2 regions of the Veillonella sp. CAG:933 genome follow, and region 2 is predicted to be linked to the other one. Evidence: riboswitches for the same ligand, from Rfam matches in the RefSeq annotation. Region 2 holds a riboswitch; the other holds the start of a gene.
The links. A riboswitch is a leader RNA that binds a small molecule or an ion and turns the genes downstream of it on or off. The one in region 2 is predicted to bind thiamine pyrophosphate.

Region 1 (23,772 bases), on a different contig from region 2:
AGCATTGGCCATGGGGATTGATGATGAAGCGGGTAAAAAACGTCGTATTCAGCTGGGGCTCAAGATGATTGCGTTGACCCGCTTATTCTTAAAAGACGTTAATATCGCGGCTACCACAGCCCTACAGGCCCTCGATAAATTGGGACGTGAAAAAGGTCTTGCGGCCGGCGCCAATATTTTGATGCCGATTATTACGATTCCGGAACACCGTGCCAAGTACTTACTCTACGATAACAAACCTTGCGTAGACGATAATGCCGATAAATGTAAGGATTGCTTGACTCGCCGCGTTATGTCCATCGGTGATATGGTTGGCTGGAAACAAAACGGCGACTCTAAGCATTACGGTAAACGTACGGGCTTATTTTAAATTATTAATAAGAATTTTATAAAATCCCGATTGTCATAGAAAACATAAGGGAGAATTGTAAAATTGATAATTATATATTTAAAAAATAAATAAATAGTTAAAACAGGTAATAATGCGTGCATTATTACCTGTTTTTATTTTTAGACTTATCAAGAACTATTACAAATTTATCAAGTACCATTACAAAATAATATAAGTCAAAATATGATTTATAGCGTATAATTGGTGTGTGTAGTTTTTATATGTATTTTTGTTTTCTTCTGGAGGACAAGGTTATGGGATTATTAAAAAACTGGAAGATTCATCTGCTGTGTTTGCTGATTACGTTGGTGGCGGAGGGGATAGGCATCCAAAAATTCGGCATTGTTGTATTTTTGCCACTGTTATATTCTTTGGTAATCGGTCTTGTTATTTCAATTCCTAAACTTAAGATTGTTACGGAAGAGCAAATGGTAGCAGCTACTGATTATCTGAATATTTCAATTATGATTTTGATGACCAAGATTGGTCTTGGCATCGGGCCTAATTTGCATATCATAATGAATTCCGGTTGGGCTTTGATTTTACAAGAGTTGGGTCACTTCTTCGGAACCATTGTTCTCGGTTTGCCAATCGCCCTCTTAGTGGGTATGCGTCGTGAAGCGGTAGGGGCTTGTTACTCCATTGACCGTGAAGCCAATGTGGCGATTATTATTGACCGCTACGGATTCCATTCACCGGAAGGTCGCGGCGTTATGGGCATGTACATTTGCGGTACTTTATTTGGTGCTATGTGGATTTCCGTATTGGCCGGCATGATTGCTCAACTAGGCTGGTTCCATCCGATAGCCCTCGCTATGGGTGCCGGTATCGGTAGTGCCAGTATGATGGCGGCTGCCACCGGATCCATCGTGGCAGTACATCCTGAATTTGAACGTGAAATTATGGCCATGGCAGGGGCTGCCAACTTATTAACCAGTGTTGTGGGCGTATACTTCAGTTTATTTGTATCGTTGCCGATTATGGAACGCTTATACGGCTTCTGTGCCCGTGTATTACGTCATGATTCTGAGGAGGTGCGCTAATGAGTACGGAAAAAACTATGACCTTACAGGAAAAAATAATTCAATTCTTGGTAGTTGTTATTATAGCGGCTGTGATTACAGCGGCCGGTAATATTTTAGACGGTAAGCATGCCTTCGGACCGAGTTTGGTAGGCTGTTTTGTATTGGCCGGTATCGCTTTTGCCGGTGCCGTGCTTTCGTATTTGCCGGGATTTAAAAAATTACCGATGGTATTCTGGGTTTCTATTTTAGGCGTTATTTTATCGATTCCGGGCGTACCGGGTAGTGACTGGATTACCAAACAAGCGGCTCAGGTTACCTTCTTAGCCACAACAACACCGGTATTGGCGTATGCCGGTTTGTCCTTGGGCAAGGATTTAGGCGCTTTTAAACAATTGTCGTGGCGTATTGTTCCGGTTGCCTTAGCCGTTGCGGCAGGGACCTTCGTTTGTGCCGCTTTAGTAGCACAAGTAGTTTTATATTGGGAGGGCGTAATTTAACATGAGTGGATTAACTAAAATAGAAGTAAAAGAACGAGTCTGTGCAGCCATTGAGAAGGCGATGCCAAGATTAATGGAAATTGCCGAAACTATTATGGCAGCTCCTGAATTGGGCTATAAAGAAAATAAAACAACGGCCTTTGTACAGCAGTTGTTTACAGAGTTAAATATTCCGTTTACGACCGGCCATGCTTTGACCGGGGTGAAGGGCCGTTTAAAAGGTAAAAGCGATGCTTATCGCGTTGCCATGATTGGTGAATTGGATGCCATCATTTGCCCTAAACATCCGCGCGCCGATGAAGTGACCGGTGCGGCTCATTGTTGCGGCCATAATGTACAGATTGCCAATATGTTGGCCGTGGCCATCGGTTTGCAGGCCGAAGGTGTTTTGCCGGAGTTAAACGGTGAAGTTGTTATTTTTGCCGTACCGGCTGAAGAATATGTAGAAATTGACTATCGCAATAAATTGCGCGAAGAAGGCAAAATTAAGTATTTAGGCGGCAAGCAGCAGCTTATCTATGAAGGCGCTTTTGACGATATTGATATGGCTATGCAAATGCATGTGGAAACAGCGCACACCGAAGGCGGTGAAATGGGCTTGGGCTCTACATCGAATGGCTTTATCGGTAAGTTGATTAATTATCACGGTAAAGCGGCTCATGCAGCCGGCGCCCCTCACGAAGGTGTCAATGCATTGCAAGCCGCTATGATGGGGGTTATGGGAGTCAATGCCATTCGTGATACCTTCAAAGAAAGCGACTATGTGCGGTTCCATCCGATTATTAACAGTGGCGGCAGCTTAGTAAATGTAGTGCCTGATTATGTGGCTATGGAAAGCTATGTGCGGGCGGCCAATGTAGAGGCCATGATAGCGGCTAATAAACGCGTTAATCGCGCTCTCAAGGCCGGTGCCGATGCAGTGGGTGCAACTTGCGAAATCAACGATTTACCGGGCTATTTGCCGATGCGTAATGATGCCATTATGAATGAGTTTTTAAAAGAAAATTCCATTCCATTATTTGGCGAGGCTAATGTAATTCAAGGCGAACACATGGCCGGTAGTACGGATATGGGCGATGTAGCGCATATTATACCGGTTATTCATCCGTGGGTTGGCTGTATTGAAGGCGTTCTTCACGGTGCCAATTACAAGATTTCCATTCCTGAAGTAGCCTATACCAAAACTGCGCAAGCTTTGGCCATGACCATTGTTGACTTGCTATATGGCGACGGTGAAGGGGCTAAGAAAGTGCAGGATAATTACAAACCTGTATTCACTAAGGACGAGTACATTAAATTAATGGACAGCATTAGTGAAGGTGAAAAATAATTATTAATATTTAAAACGAGCGAGAGCGACGAACTGTTAAGTCCGTCGCTCTCTTTGTCCATTACGAGGCAAGCTCTTCGATAATGTGGGATTTTTTTGGATGGCCAATTAGCTGGCTTTAACTTCCGGTGTCAATTCAGAAGTACAATGCGGACAACGCGTTGCTTCTTCGTCTACGTCCTGTTTACAGAATGGGCAAGTACGCATTGGTTTAACCGGTGCTTCTTTTTTAGGATATAGATTGTTGATTTGTTTGATTACTAAGTAAATCGCAAATGCTACGATGAGGAATTGAACTACCGCATTCAAGAAGCTACCGTAAGCGATAACCGGAATACCGGCTGCTTTAGCTTCAGCCAAAGTAGCTGCCTGCTGGCCGTTCAAGCTGATGAAGAAATCGGAGAAATCGATACCGCCTAAAAGTAAACCGATCGGTGGCATGATGATGTCGCTAACTAAGGAAGATACAATCTTACCGAAAGCAGCGCCGATAACAACACCGACTGCCAAGTCAATTACATTGCCGCGCAATGCAAAATCTTTAAAACCTCTTAAAAAATCGTTCATGGATATACGCCCCTGTCTAAAAACTTATACACAGCCACTTTGGCTGTTTACTTATAGTTGTCGGTCATTATGATTTATGATAGTTAATACCGACTTATTATTGCAAATTCAGTATAGCATAGAACGAGAGCAGTGTATATATAAAATATCGATTTTTTTGAAACTAATTATAGAAATTCGATATTTTAGTAAAATGTACTATTATTTAAGCCAGTGTAAAGTAAATTTGTGCCCCGAAATATAAATTTAGGCTATTATAAATATGGTTTGCCGGAAATAAGAATGAAAAAGAGCTCTGAATCAGTCGTGACTCAAAGCTCTTTTTTATTAATCTTGAATTTTACCGGTAAAACGGCCGACGATGTATGTCAGAACTGCAATGACAATCATAACCGGGAATGTGGTTCCCAAAGGTGTTTCATAGGTCATCACATTTCTGTATAAGACAAACCCGACTAACCAAAGAATCAGGTTGGGAAGGTAAAATTTACGCCCAGATGCATCCTGCTTAAGGAGAAAGTATTGGGTAAAGAGAATCGCGATCATGGGCGTGAAAACCGAACCGATGAGGAACAAGAAGTTCTCATATTCTGTCATAGGTACTAAAATGGCTAATACAATGCCGAGTACCGTGAGGCTGATAGCCGTTGTTTTTTCAGACAATTTCGGAAAAATGCTGACAAAGCTGACACCGGCGGAAAACGCATCGAGATACGTTGTCGTTACGGTGGCAAAGATAATGATTAATAAAGGCCAGAGGCCGAGCCCCGTTTTTAACATAACGGCGGCAATGTCTGTTTCGCCGGCATAAATAGCGGATCCGAGACCGATAATATACATCCAAATGCTGACAATGGTATATGTTAAGGTACTCACTACCGTGGCTGCTACGGGGCGTTTGGCTGTACGTGTATAGTCAGACACGAGCGGTAACCACGATAACGGCATGGCAGCGGCCAGTTCAACGGCGGCACCGAAGGAAAGACCTTGGTCTTCCGTTAACTGTAAAGCACCGGCCACGGCTGAGGACGGATCAAAAATAATGAAACTGAGCCAAATGGTAAGGCAGAATAAGAGTGCTACGGCTACGAGGTTTAAACGGGTAAGATTACTGTAACCGAGGACGAGCCAAAGAATGATGAGAACGCCGATTACGAGGGACCAAACGGCAGTACCCCAAGGTAAAATCGCATTGGTAGCGGCGGCGCCGGTAATAATCATGACGGTAGTCCAACCGATTAATTGCAGTACGTTGGCCAAGGCAAAGCCGGACGCTCCTTGACGGCCAAAGCCGATACGAACGGTTTCCATGGCACTGCGGCGCGTGTTGGCACCGATGAGACCGGCTAAGAAAAATAGAAAACCGCCGATAATATGGCCCAGCAAAATGGCAATGACGCCTTGCTCAAAGCCGAGTGGTGCGAATAACGTGCCTGTAAAAATTTCGGCAATGGATAAGGCGGCGCCAAACCATAAAAGACCGTGAGATAATAATTTCGTTTCAGAAGTAGCTGTACTCATAGAATACCCTTTCTCCGGCATCAAGGGACCATAGGCGGCCAACCGACAATCGGCGCTTTCAGCTATGCTGAGGCGTCAACAAGGGCTTAGGCACGGTCTATAGATTAGGCCTACTGATGCTGTTTTAATTGCGCTAAGGCTCCGGTGCTGCGTAATGTATAGAGCAAAATCCCTGCCAATAGGGAGCCACCTATGGTAGAAATCAAAAAAGGAACCACATAGGTATAAAACGCAATTTGACCGGCCGATTTACCCAAAACGATAATGGCCAGCGGGTAGGCAGAAAGACCGCCAAGAATGCCGGTACCAAATACTTCGGCTAAGAGCGTTAAGAATAGATTGCCGGTACGATTATAGACAATGCCGGCCAAGAGGGCACCCCACATACTGCCCGGAAAGGCGAGTACACTGCCAAGGCCCGTAACGAGACGCAAAGTGCTGGCGCAAAAAGCTACGCCCACCCCGTAATAGCGACCCAATAATACGGCGCAAAGAATGTTAATCATATGTTGTACGGGGGCACATTTACTGATGCCAACGGGAAAGGAAAAGGTGCTGCCTACTACGGCTACGGCCACTAAAATACCGGCCATGGTTACTTTTTTTACATTACTGGTAGATTCGTTCATTACAAACTCCTGTAGCGGTCGAGACTTACTGGTCTCCTCTCACGCCGGAACACGGCTTCCCTTCGCTGTAATGACAGCTGTCGGGCGCTCCCCCGCCAGCCGGTCTGTTTTGACAGACAGCATAAAAAAACAGAGGCACCAATACGGTGCCTCCGTGAGAAAGTCGCTATAACATCTTCCTACGACGGCATTATCCGTACAGGTATAAGGGTCGAAGTTTGATGACTTCCTCTCAGCCTACGTTCATAAGCTCCCCTGAATTTTCTAACGTGATTATAGCACAGGCGGCGCATGCTTGCAATGTTTTATTGTCAGACCGTTTGAAAATAGGGTGAGAATGTTTTATAATAAAGCGGATATATTACACCTGAAAAAGGAGGGGGAGATACTATGAATATCGATGTTTTACCGATTGGGGCGGACGATGTGAAAACATTGCGCGACTTATCGATGAGAACATTTTCAGAAACATTTAGGGATGAGTACACTGACGAAGAGTTCGACACCTATTTTAATACCTCGTTGGCGGAAGCAACGTTACAAGCGGAGCTAACTGATTCCGAATCACAACACTTTTTTGCCGTAGTAGACGGCCAGCCGGTCGGTTTTTTGAAAGTTAATGTAGGCCGTGCGCAAACTGAGCAGGAATTGCCACATGGTTTTGAAGTACAGCGTATTTACGTATTGGCTGATTACCAAGGACTCGGCCTTGGTAAACTTCTCTTTGAAAAGGCTCTGCAATTAGCGACCCAAACAGACTGTGATTATGTTTGGCTCGGTGTGTGGGAACATAACTACAAAGCTCAGAAATTTTATGCTAAATTCGGTTTTGAAAAATTCGGGGAGCATACCTTTGTGGTAGGTGATTCGAACGATACGGATTGGCTCTTGCGTCGTTCGGTGGCAAGTATCCGTGAAGAATTGAACAAATAGAGTTTTCATGCGACTTAAATTATTCAAGTCTGCCTGAATGATCAAGTGAGATTAAAATTTAATAGGCAATATGGCAATACCCCTGAATCCATAGGACTCAGGGGTATTTTTATAAGGGTTAGGCATTGCGTGTAAAAATTTTATGCATGAGGTTATTGTCTATTAGCCGGATATTAGGCTTTTAACGGTTTTTTCAAAATAGCCAATAATAAAGCGGTCACAACAGAGCCTACTAAGATAGCCAATAAGTACATGAGCGGGTTGCCGATGGTAGGTACTACGAAAATACCGCCATGTGGAGCGCGCAAGGTACATTCAAAGGCCATGGATAAAGCACCGGCTACAGCTGCCCCAACGATACAGGATGGAATTACGCGAACCGGATCGGCTGCGGCGAATGGAATAGCTCCTTCGGTGATGAAGGAGAAGCCCATAACATAGTTGGTAATACCGGATTTACGTTCAGCCGGAGTGAAGCGATTAGGGAAGAACGTTGTGCAAAGGGCGATAGCCAATGGAGGCACCATACCGCCGGCCATAACGGCCGCCATAACACCGTATTCGCCGGTAGCGAGAAGACCTGTGCCGATTACATAAGCCGCTTTATTTACCGGACCACCCATATCAACGGCCATCATGCCGGCAAAGATGATACCGATAACGATACGGCTGCTGGTGTCCATGCTCTTCAAGGCGTTCATCAAGCCTTCGTTAAGTGCACCAACAGGTGGGTTAATAATGAAGGTAATGATGATACCCATGAAGAGTACCCCCAATACCGGATAGAGTAAAACCGGTTTGATACCTTCCAAAGATTGTGGTAAGCCGGAGAAAACTCGTTTTAATAAGAGCATGAGATAACCGGCCACAAAACCTGCCAAGAGGGCGCCGAGGAAACCGGAACCGCCTGCGTTGGCGAGATAACCGCCGACGAAACCGACGGCAAGACCCGGACGGTCGGCAATACTCATGCCGATGAAACCGGCTAAGACCGGCAACATGAAGCTGAAGGAGGCACCGCCGATTTTCATGAAGAAGGCGGCCAGTTCCGTACCGGAACCGAATTTACTTGGGTCGGCCGGATTGAAGTCGTCGAATAAGAAGGCGAGGGCAATAAGGATACCGCCGCCAATAACGAACGGTAACATATGGGATACGCCGTTCATCAAATGTTTGTAAATCTGGCGACCGAAGCTGTCTTGGGCGGTAATGGCATTTTTGTCGGCTTTTTCTTCGCCTGCTTCGAAGATTGGCGCCTTGCCGGACGTTGCTTCTTCCAATAATTCTTTGGCTTTATTGATGCCGTCGGCTACTTTTACCTGAATGAGCGGTTTGCCGTTAAAACGCTCCATAGGAACGCTCTTGTCGGCTGCCACAATGATACATTCCGCATTTTTGATGTCTTCGGCGGTGATGGCGTCTTTAACGCCGGCTGCACCGTTTTGTTCTACTTTAATGGTAATGCCCATGTCAGCAGCTGTGCGGGTTAAGGCTTCAGCGGCCATAGCGGTATGAGCGATGCCGGTAGGGCAAGCGGTTACTGCCAGTACGCGATAAGAGCCGTCGGCAGCTTTAGCCGGCATTGCTTTTGGTGCTTTTGCCGGTTGTTGAGCCTCTTGTTTAGCGTTAGGCGCAGCGGTAGCGGCTGTGGTTACGTTTTGTTCCACAATAGCTAATGCTTCCGTTTCTGTCATTTTCGGTTTGAATTGGTCTGCTTCTTTTACATCAATTAAAGCGAGGAATCCTTCAACGGTTTGTGCTTTGATGAGCGCTTCTTTAAATTCGGGATCCATGATGAGGGTTGCTAAGTTGGCAAGAACCTGCACATGGGTATCGGCTTGCCCTTCCGGGGCGGCAATCATGAAAAATAGGCGGGTCGGTTCGCCGTCCAGGCTTTCGAAGTCCATGCCTTCCGGCACCGTCATAGCGGATAGGCCCGGTGCTTTTACGCCGATACTTTTAGCATGCGGGGTAGCAAGCCCCATGCCGAGACCGGTGGAGCCGGATTCTTCACGAATCAATACATCTTTGATGTACTGTTCTTTATTTTTTAAATTACCGCTTGCATCCATCAATTCGGCCAGTTGGCGAATGGCGATATCTTTGTTGGTCGGATGGGCGTTCAATTGAATTGATTGCTTCTGTAGTAAATCCGTAATTTTCATGATATTACTCCTTCTCCAATAATGCTTCTACTTGTTCACGATTTGCGAGCCACTCTTCAAAGGCGGACGCTGAACCGGCGGCGACGCCCATAGCCAGGGCTTTGTCATATTGGCCATCCGATTCGATATAGCCGGCCAAGAAACCGGCCACCATGGAATCACCGGAACCTACGGAATTGACGAGTTTGCCTTTCGGTACGGGGCTGGTTCGTACCTCGCCGTTAGCATCAACTAATACGGCTCCGTCAGCGGCTCTTGATACGAGGACGTTCTGAGCACCTTTGGCCTGTAATTGGCGGGCGGCTTCGATGATGTCTTTTTCCGTTGTAAATTTTGTATGGAATACACTTTCTAATTCGTGATGATTCGGCTTAATTAAAAACGGTTTTAAATCGAGTACATTCATGAGTAAATCTTGGGTGGCATCGACGATGATGCGAATATTGCGAGCGCTGAGGCGCTCCATGATATCACGATAGGTTGTTTCCGGAAGTCCTTTGGGAATGCTGCCGGAGAGAACTAAGGTATCACCGCTCTCTAACGTATCAAGCTGTTTGTAGAGCTTAGCCATGGCGTCTTCGGTGATAACCGGACCTTGCGCATTGATTTCTGTTTCACCGTTGCTCTTTAATTTCACATTGATGCGGGAATACCCTTTTTCAAGTCGAATAAAGGCTTCTTCACAACCTTCTTCGCGCAGTTGACGAACGATTTCATCGCCCGTAAAACCGGCAATGAAGCCTAAGGCTGTGTTCTCGTGGCCTAAATGACGCAACATAATGGATACATTAATCCCTTTACCGCCGGCTACGATGAAGTCTTCATAGGTGCGATTAACGCCGTTTGCTTCAAAGCCGTTAACGCGCATGACATAGTCGAGGGACGGATTAAAAGTAACCGTGTAAATCATGGCTCTACCTCCTTAATTTCAGTATAGTTATGATAAGCACCTTTTACTTTAGTTGTAATAATCGTTGCACTTTCCAATGGGGCAAACGTAACAGACGATATTTTGTCAAATTTTGACGAATCACAAAGTACGTAAGCACGATGACATTTATGAATCGCTTTGGCTTTGATAGCTGCTTCGGCCGGATCCGGTGTACTGAAACCGCCTTTTATGCTGACGCCGTTGGTTCCGAAGAAGCCTTTGGTAAAATTAAAAACATCTAATTGTTGTAAAGCTGTGTCGCCAATGATGGCACCGGTAACCGCTTTTACCTGACCACCAAGGAGAATGACACGACGATAACGGGCTGCCAGCGCTGCTGCATGAGATGTGCCGTTTGTGACAAAGGTTACATTTTTAGCATTTACAAAAGGTAACATCATTTCCGTCGTGGTGCCTGCATCGATAAAGACGAAGTCGTGCTCTTCAATGAGAGTGGCTGCTGCTTGGGCAATCGCCGTTTTTTCATCAGTAAACAAATTGGCTTTCGTCGACATATCGGGTTCGGTGGTGAAATAGTCTACATCGCAACTTACAGCGCCGCCGTGCACCTTTTGTAGTAAGCCCTTCTGATGCAGTTCGGTTAAATCGCGACGAATCGTGGCCGCGGAGGAATCAAGGTCTTGCACCAACTCCTGTACGGTAACGGCCCGTTTAGTCCGTAACCGTTCGAGAATTAAGGATTGCCGTTCTTCTGATAGCATGGGAATCTCCTCTGTGTAACATCACATATATTTTATTAATTATATTAGTATTTTGCTTAATTATGGTTTATCTTAACTATAATATAATCATAATCGCTCATTTAGTCAATGATGAATGACGTTTTTTGAACAAATGTAATCAATAGTGGTAAAAACGATGATTGAATGCCTTTTGGGTATATTAAAAATGCAATTTTTAAAAATCTTTCGATTAAATTATAAACCATACTAAAATGGTTCGAGTTGACAATAACCCCTTGGCGTGATTAAATTAAATCAAAATCAATTTGTTAACCACGTGTTAACAAATAGGGTAATAATAGAGGAAGGGATGTTATTATGGCACAACTCGAATCAAAGAGTAAGGGCTTATTTGTATTGGGCACGGGAACGGATATCGGCAAGACATTCATTACCGGCCTTTTGGTGAAAACATTGCGAGACGGTCAATATAAGGCCGGTTATTATAAAGCGGCGGTCAGTGGTGCGCCGTCAATTGCAGCCAGTGATGCGGGTTATGTGAAAAAAGTGGCCGGCATTGATGTACCGGACGAAGATTTATTATCTTATTTATATGATCATGCCGTATCGCCTCATTTGGCAGCTCAATGGGAAGGTCATCCTCTTGAAAAAGCCGTAGTAGAAGCGGCTTTTGCGAAAGCAAAAGAAAACTTCGAATACGTCACCATGGAAGGTAGCGGTGGCATTATGTGTCCATTGCGCTATGATGAAACGGCACATATTTTTCTGGAAGACGTTATCCAATGGTTCAATTTGCCGACCTTGTTGGTAGCTCATGCCGGATTGGGTACGATTAATGCTACGGTCTTGACCATCGAATACTTGCGGGCTCGTAATATTCCGGTTAAAGGGGTTATTTTAAACTTCTATACGGATAGCCCGATGGAACGGGATAATAAGCTGATGATTGAAGAATTAACGGGCGTACCGGTAATTGCTTGCGTACCGGAAGGGGCTAAGGACTTAGGTGTTTCCGCGGATACGTTAGCCGCCTTATATGACGAAGTGTAAGCAATATTTTTTTCAAACAGCAACATGTAAGGGTTATATATAAGTTTTTACATATTAAGTTAGGTTACGTATTAGTTAAGTTAGGCGCGTATCAGGCTGCGAATACAGTTAACATACGTAATGATTAGGTATAGGTATTTAGAGGTAAAAGGAGTTCAACATGAGTTCACAGGTGTGGGTTGAAAGAGATTTAGCGCATATTTGGCATCCTTGTTCACAAATGAAGGATTATGAAACATTGCCGCCCATTGTTATTGACCATGGCAAAGGTTCGTATTTATATGATGTAGACGGCAATGAATATATCGATATTATCAGCTCTTGGTGGTGTAATTTATTGGGGCACTGCAATCCGAAAATCAATGCGTCCATCAAAAAACAGCTGGATACATTGGAACATGTTATTTTTGCTAATTTGAGTCATAAACCGGCTATTACCTTGGCGGAAGAGTTGACTAAAGTATTGCCAAAAGGACTCAACAAATTACATTTTAACGACAATGGCTCCGGTGCCGTTGAATGCGCTCTTAAAGTGGCTTTCCAGTATCAATATCAAACGGGGCATCCGGAACGTCAGAAATTCATGTGTCTCACTGAAAGTTATCACGGGGAAACCATGGGTGCTTTGGCTGTTGGCAGTATGGATTTATTTGCTAAAATGTATCAGCCAATGCTGATGGAAACAATCCATACGGAAGCGCCGGATTGTTTCCGTTGCCCATATAATAAGACGCGTGAAACCTGTGGCTGCGAATGTTTCGAGCATATGGAAGAAAATTTCGCCAAACATAGTCATGAATTGGCGGCTGTTATTGTGGAACCAATCGTACAGGGCTGTGCGGGTATGCGTATCTATCCGCCATTGTATTTGAAAAAATTACGTGCTCTTTGCGATGAATACGGCGTCCTTCTTATTGCGGATGAAATTGCCACCGGTTTTGGCCGTACGGGCAAAATGTTTGCGTGCGACCATGCCGGCATTACACCGGATATCATGACCATTTCCAAAGCCTTGACCGCCGGTTATATGCCGATGTCCATCATGGCTGTTACCGATAAGATTTATGATGCCTTCTATGCCGATTATTTCGAGTACAAAGCGTTTATGCACAGTCATACCTATGCGGGCAATCCATTGGGGTGTTCAGCTGCGCTGGCTACTTTGGATATTTTGCAAAACGACGGTGTCTTAGCGGCGGCGCAAGATAAAGCGGTCTTCTTGCACAATGCCTTGGAAGATGCATTGGGTAAACATCCGAATGTGGGTGAAATTCGTCATATCGGACTCATTAATGCCATTGAATTGGTTAAAGATCCGGCAACGAAAGAACCATTGCCAAGCAAAGCACGTACAGGCTATCAGATATACAAAAAAGCATTGGACCATGGTTTATTGCTTCGTCCATTGGGTGATGTGCTCTACTTCAATCCGCCGCTCAATACGGATAATAAGACATTGACTGATGCCATCGATCGTACGGTGGAATCCTTTGCCGATGTATTAGGAAAATGAGAGGCCCCCATATTAGGTAAATGAGAGGCCGATATATTATGAAAATGAGATTATATCTCAAGATAATATGCATCTGAAAATAGGCTATTATTCGTAATTGGTATTTGTCACAGGAACAAAATAAGAGTACTCTATATATAGAAAATATTAGAATTGATATAAATTATCAATAGGAGGACTTTTATGAGCAATGTGCGAGTAACGAATATTCACGAAAATGAAGTGGAATGGCGCTCAGAACAAGAGGCGTGGAATAATCGTTCCGAATTTTTTGTGGAATTACATGACAAACAAGAACGTGCTGCGCAAGTTACGAATTTTATAGATTTTTTGAAAAAACATAACTTGTTACCGGTTCCGGGCGGTCGTACCCTCGATGTAGGCTGCGGTGTCGGTGACTACTCCTTGGGCCTTGCCAAACTGGGGTATCAGGCTACGGGCATCGATTTATCGAATGGTATGATTGCGGGCGCTCGTAAAATAGCGGAAAAAGAAGATCTTGATTTGGACCTTTACGTAGGTCCGTGGAGTGAAACCACTCGTGAAGAACTCGGCTGGGAACGTCAATTTGATTTGAGTTACAGCTTTTTCTGTCCTGTTATGTTTGACATGAACAATATTGAAGCATTGACCAAGACAAGCCGCAATGCCTGCTTGTTCGTTGGTTTTGCCGGTCGTCAGGACACTATCGTGGACGCTTTATATGAACACTTTTACGGTCAAAAAGACGACTTCAAATGGCAGGCTAATGTAGATGATGTTATTGCTACGGTTAAAAAAGTTGGCCAAGACGTGGCAGTGGAATATGTAAACGTGCCGGAAGTGGAATTTTTCACGGAAGAAGAAGCCCTTCGCTACTTTACTATGCGCCTTCATTCGGAAGAATGGGGTACGGAAGAAGCTATGCGTGCTGAAATTTTGCCTTTATTGGCGCCGTATCGCACGGAAGACGGCCGCATTCGTAATACATCGGAAGATAAGGTTGCGTGGGTTTCCTGGCGCGTTAAATAGCCTTAATTTACAAATAAATTAAATAAAGCCACGGTAGCCGAAGATGATTACGGCTTACTGTGGCTTTTTGTAGTGGTCTGAATGATAGCAGTTCAGACCATTTTCACTTTTTTAGACTTGAAAACTCAGTCTAAGTGGGTATAATGTTGTGTATGCTAAACAAATCGATATAGTTTAGTATGGATATTAGCATGACACTAGCATGCCCATTAGCATGGATATTTTATAATGTAACTTTTGATTTATTTAGGTTTTAATTTATATAGAAAGAGGCTAATTATGAGACTACTGAATAGAACATTGGCCATGTTAGGCCTGGTAGGTACATTGAGCCTATCATTGTTAGCGCCTGTACAGGCAGCGGATTATTGGTATTATGTAGGTGCCGACATTCATGATAACACAACATCCATCGACAACAGCAGCGTCGACAAAGAAGACGATGTAGCCCAACTTTGGATTCGTGTAATTCAACCGGGTGGAGACTATTATTTTGAAAAAATGGAAATTAAGAAGAATGAACGCACCATCCAAACCTTGGATATGCAGTATTTCCATCAAACCGGCATCGCTTACGATAAAAGCGAATACACTTATGATTCCAAACCGGCCGCCATTCAGGCAGGCACTATCGGCGAATCGCTGTATAATTTAGTGTGGGGTGCCAAGTAATAAATGATTTTGCATATTTTCCTGACGACGGTTCTGCCTATATTATTATTGGTCCTCATCGGCTATTTTATGGATAAAAAATTCCACATGGACCTTGATACACTCAGTAAAATGAACTTCTATGTGGTGGCGCCGGCATTTTTGTTTACGAATACATACAGTTACAACGTGACCGCTGAAAGTGCCCAAGTAGTGTGGCTCACGGTGATTGGTTTTGCGGCCACCTGGCTGGCCAGTTTGGTTTTTGAAAAAATGTTGGGCCTGTCCCGTGAAAAAAGCGGTATCTTCCGCAATGCGGTACTCTTTAATAACTGCGGTAACATTGGTGTGCCGCTTATTGTATTTATCTACTCCAATGAACCGTTTTTACAAGACGGCTCGCCTATATGGCTGCAGGCGGCTATCGCCATTCAAATCGTTGTCTTTGTTTGGCAAAACATCGTGACCAACAGCCTTGGCTTTTATTTTGCGGGACAGGGCAAAATGAGTAGCACTGATGCGGTCAAATTAGTTTTTAAAATGCCGATTATTTACGCCGTAGCCTTGGCTTTAATTTGTAATTTCGGTAAAATTCCCGTGGATCAAACATTCTTTTGGCCCGTCCTTACCAATGTGAGTAACGCTCTCGTCATGGTGGCCCTCTTTACTTTGGGCGTACAACTGGCCAGAACCCCGTTCAACTTCTTTAATCGCGACGTTATGTGGGGTAGCGCGGTCCGTTTGATTGTGGGACCATTAATGGCTTGGCTCGTTATTTGGCCCTATGAACTCATAGCCGGCCCCGTTTCGGAACTCGTTATGCAAGTCCTCGTTATCTCCGCGGCTGTGCCGGCCGGCGTAACCACAGCACTCATTGCGGGCGTACTTCGTACCGAAACTGAATACGCCACCCAACTAGTCGTCGCCACCACCGTGCTGTCGGCCGTTACATTGCCGATAGTAATTTTATTAGTTAAGTAAAACACGCGAGCTTTTTTGCGAAGGCCGTGATGCAATTTCTAAGGCTTGGTTTTGCGCAGCAAAAAGACTCTCAGAAATTGTATCACGGCCTTCTTTTCGCAGAAAACCTCTCGCCGTTTTATAACGGGGAGAGGGACTTTGCGCAAAGCCCCTGATGGAGTGTTCTACGTCGCTAAAAACAGACATAAAGTACTCTGGGAAGAAGAAATGGAGAGGTCCACATCTAAGGGTCTTTTTTGCTTGCAAAACCAAGCCTCTATCTCCCACCAACGCCGGTAAGAACAGGCATAAAGTTCTTTGCGCAAAGCCCCTGATGGAGTGTTCTACGTCGCTAAAAACAGACATAAAGTACTCTGGGAAGAAGAAATGGAGAGGTCCACATCTAAGGGTCTTTTTTGCTTGCAAAAACCAAGCCTTAGATGTGGAGCCTCTCCATTCTTTATAAGTTTATGCTGTTTTTAGCTCTGATGTAGAGCCCATCAGGAGCTTAAGGACGAACCTTATGCCGTTCTTACCAAGTCCCCATCCACGTAATAATAATGGCATTGACGAAGTCAATCAAGAAGGCACCAACGAGTGATACGATGAGCCAAGCTTTAGGGGACGGACCGTATTTTTCAGCCAAGGACTGCATGTTGGCAAGACCGTTGGCAGTAGCACCCATGGCAAAACCGATACCGCCTACGCCGAGCATAACGCCGTCGTAGTTTTTACCAAAGAGCAAGAAGTAACCGAGCCATGCGAAGACAATCATGAGAAGTGTCTGAGCAAGGAGGATGACTACGAGCGGTAAAGCCAAGTGAATCAATTCGTAGAGTTTCAAGCTGTTGATAGCCATGGTAACGTAAACTGTTAAGGCTACTTCGGATACTACATTGAGGCCGCCGCCTTGTACACGATACATACCGGAGAAATCGCCGATGTTACGGATAACAGCTGCTACGAGCATGGCACCGATGTAAGCAGGTAAGGTAATGATGGTGTTGAGGTACGCACTAAGTACGGCACCGAGACCTACGGCTACGAATACGAAGCCGGCTGCTTTTAATACGCCGTTTACGTCGGTTGTTTCTTCTTCTTCAAGAATAGACATATCGAATACATGCGGTTCCAATTGAGCTGCTGCCGGATTATCAGTATCGGCTGCCGGAATATTTTTAGTTGCATTTGGCGTTGTGGCCGGATCGATATGTTGTGTACCCGGTGTTTTAATTTTGTAGTGTTTGATTAAGAATTCGCCGAAAGGTCCACCGAGTACGAGGGCTACTACCATCCCGAAGGTTGCTGCTGTGATGGCAACGGTTGTGGCACCCGGAATACCGTAAGTGGTTTCAAAATATGGACCGAAGGCTGCCGAGGTACCGAGACCACCCATGAGGGAAACAGCACCGGCCAAGATGCCGTAGTGGAAGTCAATGCCCATGGCACCGGCAATGGACATACCCAAGAGGTTCTGAACAAAACCGAGAATGGAAGATACAATTAAGTATAAGATGAGAGCTAAGCCACCGTATTTGATGAGTTTTAAGCTGGCCATCATACCGATGGTGGTAAAGAATACTAAGAGGGCTACGGTAGATAAGGTGTTGTCAAAATCTACTTGTAGAATTCCGTATACACGCAAACCGGAAAGGATAAAAGCGAACGGTAGACCACCGATTACCGCAGTCGGTAAGCTGAGTTTTTGAAATACGGGAACTCGGTTTTTAATCCATAAACCGATGAAATACGTCACAAATGCGAGTGCGACCGCTTGTACGCTACTGATTTTGACTGTCAAGACTTCTGCGCCCATAAACAACGCCTCCTTTAAGCAAGCTGACTCCCTTATTAAAAGGGGCTTCATAATACAGGTGGGTAACCGTAGTAGTTGAATTAATTGGAATAATGATGGCATCCGGTATTATGAAACTGGAAAATGATGAGTACGGAAGGAGAGTTTTACGAGTGAAAAAGCCCTTCCTTTAATAAATATTTCAACTTGATAATATTATACTATGTGATTGCGTAAAAATACAATAAAATTTCAGTAAACTTCTATGTATACAAAAATCATGAGAATGCATTTAAGCCGATATATATTAGAATTCGTGCCTTAGTTCTTATAAAATATATTATATTATAAATTCTATATGTTGTTTATTTGTGCATAAAATATAACTAATTATACACATAAAAACAAATGTAGTTACCTTAAAAACACAATAAAATAAATAAAAGTAGAGTATATAAGGACATTTTTATATACTCTACAAAATGTATAAATGTATAGAAAATTTTGTATATTACTGTTGGTCTAAATAGAGGATAAGGTCTTTCAAATATTTTGTACCGGTTACTAAATCCTGAATGTCGATGGCTTCGGCCGGGTTGTGGCTTACGCCGGCGCGACAAGGAATGAAAATCATGCCTACATCGGTGTAATCACCCCAGTTCATGGCATCGTGGCCGGCACCGCTGGAGAGGGTCATATAATTGTACTGTTTAGCTTGAGCCACCGTTTCCATGGCTTTAATCATAGAGTCTTTGACCATGAGCGGGATTTCATCGGCGATTAGCGTGGTGTCGATAGGAATCTCGCGTTGGGCGCCGACTTGTGAAATGGCGTGCAGAATGTCTTGGGTAGCGCGCGTTTTGGCTTCGGCGGAAATGCTGCGAATGTCGAGACCTAAGGTTACTTCGCCGGGGATGACGTTCATGACACCTGGCGTGGCTTCGATAACACCGACGGTAGCTACGACCGGAATAGGTTCGCTGTTTTGAGCAATCCGTTCGGCAGCAAGGATGATTTCGGCGGCTGTACACAGACCGTCGTGGCGGTGATTCATAGGCGTGGCTCCGCTATGACCGGCGGTGCCGTGAATATGCACCTTATAGCGTGTGGGTGCAGCGATACCGGTTACGATACCTATGGTGTGGTTTGTTTTTTCGAGAACAATGCCTTGTTCGATATGAAGTTCTAAAAAGGCTTTTAGGGGCGTCGTAAATTTTGCATGAGGAAGGGTATCCGGATTAAAGCCGCGTTCTTTGAGTACTTCATAGAGACTGAGTCCCTTTTTATCGCGCAATGTTTGCAAACGATCGAGACTCAATTGACCGCGCATAGCCTGGCTTCCCAAAGTGGCACTGCCAAAGCGGCTTGATTCTTCGCACATGAAGAGGACAATATCAAGCGGATGCTCCGGCATTTCTTTTGATTCTTTTAAATCGGTGATAACTTCCAGGGCGGCCACGATACCGGCAAGACCGTCGTAGTTACCGCCTTGGGGCACGCTGTCGGTATGGGACCCCATCATGATGGCCGGGGCGTCGGGATTATGACCTTCGTAACGGCCGATGACATTGCCGAAGTCATCGATGCGTAAGCTTAGACCAAGCTCTTTCAGCTGTTTTATGAGATAGTTCCGTCCCTGCCAATCCTCATCAGTAAAGGCAATGCGATTGATTCCCGGCACACCTTCGATGGTGCTTATGGTTTGCATGGCGTTGAGATGTGCTAATAGGCGTTCTTTATTAATCATGGGGGCCTCCACAAATTAAAAATTGAATAATGATTTATAGTTAGCAAAAAAGCAGTATTTAATTCAATTGTGAGTTAAATACTGCTTTCATATTTGCGGATATATTTTGCTAAGAACGTTTAGAAATTCTTGCAAAATCTTTTGGCTATAAAGCTATTTTTTAAAATCTGTATTTACGACGATAGGAATGCGGTGTTTCCGAAGTAGCTTCTTTGAAAACCTTGCAGAAGTAGCTGGTTCGATTATAGCCCAGATTACGAGCAATGGATTCGATAGATGAGTCAGAACCGCGAAGCATCAATTTGGCCTGTTCCAATTTGCGTTCATTAATATATTGCACGAGGGACATGCCCGTTTCTTGTTTAAAGATTTTGGACAAATAGGATTCACTTAAGTAAACGTGGGAGGCAATATCCCGTAGTGAAGGGTTGTTGTTTAAATGCTTGTCGATATAAACAAGAGCCCTTTTTATTTCCGGACGATACGACGTTTTCATATGATGCTGTACATCGGATTTACTGCTTTGTAATTCAGGAATATCAAGACTGCGGTTTAATATGTCCGGGAAATAATGGCCGGCCATAAGGTTCAATACTTTAGAGGCACTATTTATTTCTTCCGTAGAATAAATGGGCAATTGACGGTAATACATTTTGGCCGTTGTGTCGTTTTGCCAATCACTGCGTGCTGCAATTTGTGGCAACTGCGGATCCGTTACGGCTGTTTGACCGGCACAAATAAAGCCCAGTAAATGACCTTCATGAATTACGGGCACAGAAAAGTCTACAATGCCTGCATGACAGCGATAAGCAGACGGGCAATGTCCTTTGGATGCTTCGAGGCCGCCATAGGCGTCGCAATAGGCGCAAAGACGCGACAATGTAGGATGACTGCGAATATACTTGCAAAAATTACTGAAGTTGTATTTGCACGAAAGCACACGACCGCGCAAATCTACATATACGGCTGCTAATTCCGTAATGTTTGTAAAATCACGCATGATCTCATTAATCATGGTTGTTTCTGTCTTAAAATTACCGGTTGGCATCGTTGCCACCCCTCTCTCTTTTCTGTTTGTATGGGCGTACAAAACAAAAGGATTAAAAAATAGTAATACAACAAATAACTAAAACTCATGATAAACACAGAACTTACTGAGGTTTTATGATTAATCGTTATACCAATTATAACAAAAAATTGTTAAAAGTAGAACAAAAAAATCAAAATTCGTAAAAATGTGTTAAAAAATGGAATACTAGTATTTTGTATAATTAGCGTATACAGAAAACCGCAAAATGTGGTGAATATTTGAATTTTTATTTTTTGTTTTATGTGCGCCCAAGATAGGAGATGAATTGTATGTCGCAAGAAGCACTAGGTATGGTTGAAACTAAAGGCTTAGTCGGTGCTATTGAAGCCGCCGATGCCATGGTAAAGGCCGCCAATGTAGCCCTCGTGGGAACTGAAAAAATTGGTTCCGGTCTCGTAACCGTTATGGTACGAGGCGATGTAGGTGCCGTAAAAGCATCTGTCGATGCCGGTGCAGCAGCTGCCGAACGAGTAGGGCAAGTTGTCTCGACGCATGTAATTCCACGGCCTCACAAAGATGTGGAAAGCGTTATCTTAAAGGAAAAAGGTGAAGCTTAATGAGTAATACGGATCAAATGGTTGATGAGATTTTGAAACGCGTTTTACAAAAAGCCGATAACTTATCGGCAGCCACCCCGAATCAAAGTGAAAGCAAAGGAGCGGAACAAATTATGGCGAACAGTTGCAGTTTAACAGAATTCATTGGCACGGCAAAATTTGGTGATACTATCGGTTTAGTAATCGCTAACGTGGATCAACAAGTATTGGATGCCATGAAATTAACAAAAAAATATCGTTCAATCGGTGTTGTAGGTGCTCGTACCGGTGCCGGCCCTCACATTATGGCCGCTGATGAAGCCGTAAAAGCTACCAACACTGAAATCGTAAGCATCGAACTCGCGCGCGACACTAAAGGCGGCGCCGGTCACGGTTCCTTAATCGTATTCGGTGGCGACGACGTTTCCGACGTAAAACGTGCCGTTGAAGTAACGCTTAAAGAAGTTGAACGTACTTTCGGCGACGTATACGCTAATGAAGCAGGCCACATCGAATTACAATATACAGCTCGCGCAAGCCATGCTATTAACACCGCATTCGGCGCTCCTGAAGGCAAAGCATTCGGCCTTATCGTAGGTGCTCCGGCAGCTATCGGCGTGGTAATGGCTGATGTGGCTGTAAAAGCAGCTAACGTAGACGTTATCGGCTATGCATCTCCTGCAAACGGCACAAGCTTCTCCAACGAAGTAATTTTACAGATCTCCGGTGATTCCGGTGCAGTTCGTCAGGCTGTTATTACAGCTCGCGAAATCGGTAAAGAATTATTAGGCACTTTAGGTAGCGAACCTAAAAATGATGCTCCTTCTTACATTTAACTTCGATAGAAAGGAAGCTTGACATATGAGATCAAAACGTTTTGAAGTATTAAGCAAACGCCCTGTTAACCAGGATGGTTATGTAAAAGAATGGGTGGAAGAAGGCTTTATAGCCATGGAATCGCCGCAGGATCCTAAACCTAGTATCCGCATTGAAAACGGTCGAATTGTAGAACTTGACGGCAAACGTCGTGAAGATTTCGACTTGATTGATACATTTATTGCTAATTATGCAATCCGCTTGGAACGTGCTGAAGAAGTTATGGCTATGGATTCCCGCAAAATCGCCAACATGATTTTGACACCAACCGTACCTCGCAGCGAAATCGCCAGTCTTGCAAAATCCATGACTCCGGCCAAAATGGTTGAAGTAGTAAGTAATTTCAACGTTGTTGAAATGATGCAATGTATGCAGAAAATGCGTGCTCGTCGCACCATGGCTAACCAGGCTCACGTAACAAACGTTAACGATAACCCGGTTCAAATCGCTGCTGATGCGGCTGAAGGTGCACTTCGCGGTTTTGCCGAAGAAGAAACAACCGTAGCGGTTGCTCGTTATGCACCGCTTAACGCTATCAGTATCTTGGTAGGTTCCCAAGCCGGTCGTCCGGGCGTATTGACTCAATGCTCCTTGGAAGAAGCTACTGAATTGGAACTCGGTATGCGCGGTTTCACAGCGTATGCTGAAACAATTTCCGTATACGGCACTGAAGATGTATTCACCGATGGTGATGACACTCCATGGTCGAAAGCATTCTTAGCATCCGCTTATGCTTCCCGTGGTTTGAAAATGCGTTTTACTTCCGGTACAGGCTCTGAAGTTCAGATGGGTCAAGCAGAAGGTAAATCCATGTTATACCTTGAAACTCGTTGCCTCTACATTACTAAAGGCGCCGGCGTACAAGGTATCCAAAACGGTTCTGTAAGCTGTATCGGTATTCCGGCAGCTGTACCTTCCGGTATTCGTGCGGTATTGGCAGAAAACTTGATCGCTGCTATGCTCGACCTCGAATGTGCATCCAGTAATGACCAGACATTCAGTCATTCCGACTTACGTCGTACGGCTCGTACACTCATGCAGTTCTGCCCTGGTACTGACTTCATCTGTTCCGGTTACAGCTCCACGCCAAACTATGACAACATGTTTGCCGGCTCCAACTGGGATGCGGAAGACTATGATGACTGGACAATCATTCAGCGTGACCTCAAAGTTAACGGCGGTTTGAAACCGGCTACGGAAGATGCTGTAGTAGCTGTTCGTAATAAAGCAGCTCGTGCGCTTCAAGGTTTATTCGCTGAACTCGGCTTACCGGCTATTACCGATGAAGAAGTAGAAGCTGCTACTTATGCTAACGGTTCCAAAGATATGCCGCCTCGCGATAAAGTAGCTGACATCAAAGCAGCTGCCGATCTTATGAATCGCGGCGTTACCGGTATTGACTTTGTAAAAGGTCTTGCTAAACGCGGCTTCAATGATTTAGCCCAAAGCGTTCTTAATTTGTTGAAACAGAAAATTGCCGGTGACTACTTACAGACATCCGCTATTTTTGACGATAAATTCAATGTAATTTCAGCAATTAACAATCCTAACGACTATGCCGGCGTTGGCACAGGTTATCGTTTGGAAGGCGAAGATTGGGAAGTAATTAAAAATATTCCTAACGCAATCGATCCGCGTGATATTTAAGGAGGCATCAATATGGCTGAAGTTAATGAGCAAGTTTTACGCGCACTGATTATGGAAGTGCTTAAAGAAATGGGTAGCGCCAGCAAGCCTGTTACTTTTGCCGGTTCCTCCGAAACGGCGGCTCCGGCTCGTCCTAAAGAAGAGGACGTAGATGATACTTGGATTCAGACCGGCGGCCCGGCTGAAGCCCATACATCACCTGA
Region 2 (7,448 bases):
TGTTTGCAAAATGTAAATTAACAAGATTATATTATACTTTTATAATATAAAGCCCTCAGCAGTACTGAGGGGCTAAATATATTCAAACAGACTTTCAACATATTAATATATTTTGTATCTTATTTCTATTAGATAATCACCGATTTTATATTCAAAGTATTCATTTATTGTATCACAAGCTTATTTAGCTCCATCTAACTTACGTTGTATATCCTTAAATAAAAGCTCTTCAATAACCTGTTGAATTTTATATTTTATAGTTCGAGCATTCTCTCCTGATGTCAAAATAACAGGGCTAACAGCTGCATACACTTCATCTACTGTAAGTTTATCTTCAAATTCACTTTTCCTTCTTGATATTTCAGACTGAACAATTTGGTATATTGTGTCACAACTAAAATCATCAAAATGAAGGAACTTATCAATCCGATAAAAAATAGGCAGGCCTAATCGCTCTTGCATTTCTTCTTTTGTCTGATAATTAGAAGTTAGTACAATCACAACTCCTGATACATCTACATCATAGGTAGTATCCTTAAACTCTGAATTATCAAATAATGTATAAAACGCTGAGTAAAAATACTCAGGACATTTATCTAATTCGTCAAAAAAGATTAAATTGGACTCCCGTTCCATCAAATCAAACCCTAAACTACGTCTATTAGGCATATTACCAAAGAAATAGTCTGAATAGTTATTATTCTTAAACATCGATAAATGTTTTTCTAAATATTTTCCACTAAAGAATGACTTTGCAATTTCACGTACCAATTCCGTCTTCCCAAGGCTGCTATTACCATACAACATAATAACATATGGTTTATCCCTTTTAATATTTGTAAGATACCATAAACTTTTACTGATTCCCTTGATGACCAGATGCTGACCAATTATATGTAATGATATATCTTCAATTTGATTCACAAACATATCTACATTTCTTTTTATTTCATATTTTTCACTTTTAGCATCAAGTTCAATTAATGACAGTTTTTGTTTATTTTCTAAATATTTCATTAATATACGAGGAGGATTATGAACATATATTTCAGCATCATCTGTCGTTAAATCTTCAATTAATGCTCCTAAACGATCATGTGCTGCTTCAACGATTCCATGATAATTGTCATTTTTTATAATAAGTGTTTTAGCATGTTCTTCAAACTTGCGTTGATTTTGTCTAGAAAAATCAGACAGTTTTACCAAGTCTAGAAATGTATCCACTTTATCCTCTTCTCTAAACTCAGGTAAACTCATATCAAAATATGTCTTTGACCCAATAATAATATGATATTTTCTTTTACTTTCCATTAAATACCTCTGTCGTTATACAAGCATAAAGTACATCATAAAGCGTCACTGAATCATTTTCATCAACTTCTTCTTCAATAGTTGACCCTCTAAGTTGCATGTTTGGCGGATAAATCTCTGCCAAAGTTTTTGGTTTTTCTACAGAAGTAATTAACCGTTCCATTTTTCCCATTTCCGTGATGAAATCAAACCGTTTTTTACTGAATTCACCCACCTCAATACAATAAAGTGTCATTGTAGCTGTAAGCAAATCGTTTCTTTTATAATTACTTACAAATGCCTCATTATTAAAACGAACATACCTTTTCTCATCTACTTTATATGTATCATATCCATCATAGCTATCCATAACAGTTTTAAACTCTTTTGCATCTACTTTATCAACTCCCCCTTTAACAAGTTTTAGGTATCCACCTGCCACACGAAAAGAAGTAGAAGAATTTTCAATGTCTGATAGTTGGACGTTTGGAATATTAATAAGTAACGACTTTAATTGCTCAAACTCAGAAATTTCTGTAGAAGAAATGGTAGTTGTCCTATCTTGCGATATAATATATGATGTTTTTATCTTGCCTGTAAATAAAAAAGAAATTCTTGAAAGAAATGGAACATCAAGCTTCATTTCTGCCGAAACACCTGTTCCTATAGCACCTTCTAACTCTAAATTAGAAGATATATCCGTAGTTCTTAAAAGTTCACCTCTATCGCGTTCTTGTAATATGTTACGAATAGTCTCTTTATCAAAATATATAATTTTATTAATAATATTCTTAGACATTAATTCACTCCCTTCACTAAAACTATAAACGAGAATATATAGTTACCATCTAATTATTTATATCAACACAGTTATTTGAACGTCTCTATTTTAAATCTCGTACAGCAAATTTACATTTACTTAAATCGAACAAAAAAACAAACGTTCTTGTATTATGATTAGTATATAATATAAGACCCCATTATTCAATATATTTAATACAATCTATCACGACTAAGTTCTATAAAAATACAAAACCCTCGGTTCACGCCGAGGGTTTTAACATACCCAAATTCATCATTCAGATATCATCTTATTAAATTATATACTTTTCTCTTATTCCCACTCAATGGTAGCCGGTGGTTTAGAGGTAATATCATACACGATACGGTTGATATGTTTTACTTCGTTGATAATACGAACGGAGATTTTATCCAACACATCATACGGAATACGTGCCCAGTCGGCTGTCATGAAGTCAGTGGTGGTTACACCGCGAAGTGCCAAGGTATAATCGTAAGTACGGAAGTCACCCATAACGCCAACAGTACGCGTACCGGTCAATACGGCAAAGTACTGATTGATGGAACGATCGAGTTTAGCATTCGCAATTTCTTCACGGAAAATCGCATCCGCATCACGAAGGATGTCGAGTTTTTCAGGGGTGATTTCGCCCATTACACGAATGGCGAGGCCTGGGCCCGGGAATGGTTGACGCCATACTAAATAGTCGGCCAAGCCAAGTTCGGACCCGAGTTCACGTACTTCGTCTTTGAACAAGTTGCGAAGTGGTTCGATAAGGCCTTTAAAGTCAACTACTGCAGGCAAGCCCCCTACATTGTGATGACTCTTAATAACTGCAGCATCGCCCGCGCCGGATTCGATTACGTCCGGATAGATGGTGCCCTGTGCCAAGAAGTCAACGGCACCGATTTTACGGCCTTCGTCTTCAAATACACGAATGAATTCTTCACCGATAATTTTACGTTTTTGTTCCGGTTCTTCAACGCCCGCCAAACGACCCAAGAAACGGTCGGATGCATCTACACGAATGAAGTTCATGCCGGAATCCTTGAAAGCCGCTTCTACTTCATCGCCTTCGTTTTTACGCATCAAACCATGGTCAACGAAGATACAAGTCAATTGATTGCCTACGGCTTTAGAAATAAGAGCTGCCGCTACGGAGCTGTCTACGCCACCGGACAAAGCCAATAACACTTTGCCGTCGCCAACAGTTTTGCGAATGTCTTCAACCGCGGTTTTAGCGTAGTTAGCCATTGTCCATTCACCATGGCAACCGCAAACTTCAAATAAGAAGTTGTGGATCATTTCCTTACCGTGTTCACTGTGAAGCACTTCCGGATGGTATTGCATAGCGTATAATTTGCGTTCCACGTTCTGCATAGCCGCTACCGGGCAGTTAGCCGTATGACCGACGATTTCAAAACCTTCCGGTACAGATGCTACATAGTCAACATGGCTCATCCATACGGTTTCGTTTTCGCTGAGACCTTTGAACAATGGGGACGCCGTGTTTACTTTCACCGGGGTTTTACCAAACTCGCGAGCATCAGCGGATTTAACTTCGCCGCCCAAAGTGTGCGCCATGAGCTGCATACCGTAGCAAAGGCCGAGTACCGGAATACCCAATTCGAACACTTCCGCTTCAATGCGAGGCGATTTTTCTTCGTAAACACTGTTAGGGCCGCCTGTGAAAATTACGCCCATTGGGTTCAATTCTTTAATTTTGGCAACCGCTTTATCATATGGATACACTTCGCAGTAAACGTGGTTTTCACGAACGCGACGCGCAATCAACTGATTGTACTGACCGCCAAAATCGACAACGATAATAAGCTCTTTTTGGTTCATTATGCCCTCCATTAATGTAACAACTGCCTATGTTTACGCTTTTGTCAAAACTTCAAAATCATATTCATAGCTACATTTAAATAGTTCTATTACGTATTTATTCAATCTATTATACCATAGAAAGCAAGGTCTCGCCTAACTAATAAAAAATAAATTCACCGATTACGTCCGTCACAGACAAACAAAAATAGAGGCAATCATAACCGCAGTTACAGTTACCTCTATTTTAAAACTAAGGTGGGGCGACACTCCCACATCTCCTACTCAAAGGTCTTGCACCTTATCCGGCGACGGCTACCCGTTCCGTCCTCTTATTCATTATCTGCTTATATATAGATTATATCACAAACCTCTATCGAATCGACACGTCTTCCCCGGCCAAGATATGTTTCATGGTACGAGCCGGGCACATTTTACCGCACATGGTGCAAGTGCCTTCGCATTCCGGTTTACTGGATTCATAGTAACGACGAGCTTTTTCAGGATCGATAGCCAAGGAAATCATAGTATCAAAATCTACTTCCGCACGGGCTTTACTCATGGCATCGTCCCAAGCCTGAGCGCCCGGAATGCCTTTTGCCAAATCCGCTGCATGGGCGGCAATACGCGTAGCGATGATGCCTTCTTTCACATCTTCAACGGTTGGCAAACGCAAATGTTCAGCCGGCGTTACATAGCAAAGGAAGTCGGCACCGCACGAACCGGCAATAGCCCCGCCGATAGCACTCGTAATATGGTCATAGCCCGGCGCAATATCTGTAACCAACGGTCCCAGCACATAGAATGGAGCATTATGGCAAAGACGTTTTTCGAGCGTCATATTAGCCGCAATTTCATTGAGCACCATATGACCCGGGCCTTCAATCATAACCTGCACATTGTGTGCCCACGCGCGTTTAGTAAGCTCGCCCAAAGTAATGAGTTCTTCAATCTGAGCCGCGTCGGTCGCATCATGGGTGCAGCCCGGACGACATGCATCACCAAGGCTCAAGGTTACGTCGTATTTTTCACAAATTTCGAGCAAGCGGTCATAGTATTCGTAAAACGGATTTTCCTGATTGTTCATTTCCATCCAAGCAAAGAGTAAGGAGCCGCCACGGGATACGATGTTGGTCAAACGGGGATTGTCTTTGATACGTTGCGCCGTCTTCTGATTCATACCGCAGTGAATCGTCATGAAGTCCACGCCGTCTTTTGCGTGCTGTTCCACAACGGAGAAAAACTCATCTACGGTGATGTCTTTGAGGTCTTTGTCGAGCATGCCTACCGCATCATACATTGGCACGGTGCCAATCATGGCGGTGGACATATCGATAAGCTTGCGACGGAATTCTTGAGTTTTACCAAAGTTCGACAAGTCCATGATAGCTTCTGCCTTCATGGCAATGGCGTTGCGCACTTTTTCCAATTCTTCGTCCAAATTATTGTGTTCCGGCGAAACACCAAGGTTTACGTTGATTTTAGTGCGGCAGCGTTTGCCTACCCCTTCCGGCGATAAACTAATGTGCATTTTATTGGCCGGAATCGCTACCTGACCGGATGCCACGAGGGCCATCAAATCTTCCAAACGCATCTGTTCTTTTTCGGCTACCGTTTTAAGCTGCGGTGTCACCAAGCCGCGACGTGCCGCATCCATCTGCGTCGTGTATTCGTCACTTTTTGCCAAGCGTACATCCTGCATGTTTACTGTAAATTTCGAACTATTCATTTTAGCCTCCTCTGCGCTATACCTAAGCGCGAATCCGTGAAAATCGTCACGTTACATGATCTCCCTAAATAGGTTATACGCAAAAAAGCCAAAATAAAAAGCTCATCCACGCGGATGAGCTTTAAAAGTCCTGTACAGCTTTCCTACGTCGGCATTATCCGAATCAGGTCAAGGGTCAAGTGTTCACGCACTTTTCTCATCCATAAGGCTCCCCTAGCTTTTTTGTGTATTTCCTACATTATAGTACAGGTCTTTGTGAAAAACAACCATTTATGAAAATTGGTAATCGACTAAGACGACTTCAATTTTATGTATTAATCACTCCGATTTACATGCCAATGCCATTACATGCGGATATCGGCGTACTCGGGACGACGGTCGAATTCCTTTTTGGCAAACGGGCATAACGGCATAATTTTCAAGCCCCGTTCGCGTGCCTGTTTTACAATTTCAGCCACTAATTGGCCGGCAATGCCTTGACCGCCGTAGTTTTCATCAACCAAAGTGTGGTCGATAATCCAGAATTTATCGGATGGCGAATAGGTGCTTTCACCGATATTTTTGTCGCCATCATAGGCAGCGGCTCTGTTTTTATCCGCTTCATGTACGATTTTAATCATTTGAAACCTCCTTATTTTAACTTGCTTTTAATCGGTTAATACAACTGAGCTTTAAGGCTAATTTGATTAAACCGCTCCTTATTTTTCCGTATACGTCAGTGCACCGGACGGACACTGATCAATAACCGCTTTAATCTCTTCGGTCGTGCCGTTTTCCGGCATAATCCACGGTTTGCGACTCACATCAAAAACATCGGGTGCCCCTTTTACACATTTAGCTGCATGCTGACACAAGTCAGGCTTCCAATGAATCACTAAACTTTCAGTTTCATATGTTTTTTCAGCCATACAATCCTCCTCTAATTCTGTCACACGGCCAAACTCCCACTTAGGATGTTAAAATTTAACTACTCTCTACTATTTATTATACTGTAAAACCGGCGAATTACGCAGTAATTCATACTAATAACTAGACAATTATTAGAATTTGTTCAGTAATTCATCCTTAACGCTTAATAGTCTAATTCTGTTTTAACAAAGGTATTATTTCTAAGATCAACAAAGGCTTGTCTAACTTCATCTTCCGTGTTCATTACAATCGGGCCCGCCCAGGCTACCGGTTCATTCAAAGCCTTAGATGCGATGTACAATACTTGTGACGGTTTATCGCCGTTTTTAATGGTAACGCTGTCACCTTCAGTCAATTTAACGGCCGTTTTTTCTTCAATATGTTGGCCGTCTACTTCAATATCGCCAATCAATGTGAAGAGCATAACCGATTCATCTTTGCCCATGGTCAACGTATTTTCAGCGCCTGCTTCAAGCTGGAGATCATAGTAGTTGAGCGGTAAATGCTCACCCACATAGCCCTGATGCTCTTTGTACGAACCGGCTAACAAGCGAAGTATGCCTCCTTCAATCGGAATTTCGGCAATATCTGCTCGCTTAATGCCGTGATAGCTTGGTTTGCTCATCTTATCTTTTTGCGGTAAGTTGAGCCAAAGTTGAACGCCCAATAAGCGTTCGGATGCCGGCACTAATTCTTCGTGCAAAATACCGGAACCGGAGTTCATCCATTGCACTTCGCCATCGGTAACGGCTTCTTCATTACCGAGGCTGTCCTTATGCACCATTTTACCGCGTGATACATAACTGATTGTTTCAATGCCGCGATGCGGATGCATTGGGAAACCTGCCGTATAGTCGGCCGGATTTACACTGTCAAAAGAGTCCAACATCA

Region 1: linked by a shared signal. The riboswitch ahead of thiW (energy coupling factor transporter S component ThiW) and the one ahead of thiC (phosphomethylpyrimidine synthase ThiC) in region 2 are both predicted to bind thiamine pyrophosphate.

The regions. Positions count from the first base shown of each region.
Region 1 is NZ_HF986238.1:16,451-40,222, reverse strand. Features, by position in the region: gene hydE ([FeFe] hydrogenase H-cluster radical SAM maturase HydE) at 1-370, shown strand, start outside; gene QZL64_RS12650 (DUF3100 domain-containing protein) at 646-1,434, shown strand; gene QZL64_RS12645 (hypothetical protein) at 1,434-1,913, shown strand; gene QZL64_RS12640 (amidohydrolase) at 1,915-3,243, shown strand; gene mscL (large-conductance mechanosensitive channel protein MscL) at 3,352-3,810, opposite strand; gene cytX (putative hydroxymethylpyrimidine transporter CytX) at 4,138-5,331, opposite strand; gene thiW (energy coupling factor transporter S component ThiW) at 5,442-5,960, opposite strand; TPP riboswitch at 6,120-6,227, opposite strand; gene QZL64_RS12620 (GNAT family N-acetyltransferase) at 6,351-6,893, shown strand; gene QZL64_RS12615 (PTS fructose transporter subunit IIABC) at 7,067-9,058, opposite strand; gene pfkB (1-phosphofructokinase) at 9,063-9,968, opposite strand; gene QZL64_RS12605 (DeoR/GlpR family DNA-binding transcription regulator) at 9,965-10,711, opposite strand; gene bioD (dethiobiotin synthase) at 11,051-11,743, shown strand; gene bioA (adenosylmethionine--8-amino-7-oxononanoate transaminase) at 11,904-13,256, shown strand; gene QZL64_RS12590 (class I SAM-dependent methyltransferase) at 13,440-14,267, shown strand; gene QZL64_RS12585 (hypothetical protein) at 14,547-14,939, shown strand; gene QZL64_RS12580 (AEC family transporter) at 14,943-15,899, shown strand; gene QZL64_RS12575 (hypothetical protein) at 15,888-16,151, opposite strand; gene QZL64_RS12570 (sodium/glutamate symporter) at 16,411-17,694, opposite strand; gene QZL64_RS12565 (M20 family metallo-hydrolase) at 18,185-19,420, opposite strand; gene QZL64_RS12560 (PocR ligand-binding domain-containing protein) at 19,581-20,468, opposite strand; gene QZL64_RS12555 (BMC domain-containing protein) at 20,780-21,067, shown strand; gene pduB (propanediol utilization microcompartment protein PduB) at 21,067-21,882, shown strand; gene QZL64_RS12545 (propanediol/glycerol family dehydratase large subunit) at 21,908-23,569, shown strand; gene QZL64_RS12540 (propanediol/glycerol family dehydratase medium subunit) at 23,582-23,772, shown strand, end outside.
Region 2 is NZ_HF986253.1:837-8,284, reverse strand. Features, by position in the region: gene QZL64_RS12915 (AAA family ATPase) at 181-1,311, opposite strand; gene QZL64_RS12910 (DUF6414 family protein) at 1,301-2,089, opposite strand; gene guaA (glutamine-hydrolyzing GMP synthase) at 2,405-3,940, opposite strand; gene thiC (phosphomethylpyrimidine synthase ThiC) at 4,293-5,648, opposite strand; TPP riboswitch at 5,772-5,873, opposite strand; gene QZL64_RS12895 (GNAT family N-acetyltransferase) at 5,993-6,268, opposite strand; gene QZL64_RS12890 ((4Fe-4S)-binding protein) at 6,347-6,556, opposite strand; gene QZL64_RS12885 (pirin family protein) at 6,721-7,448, opposite strand, start outside.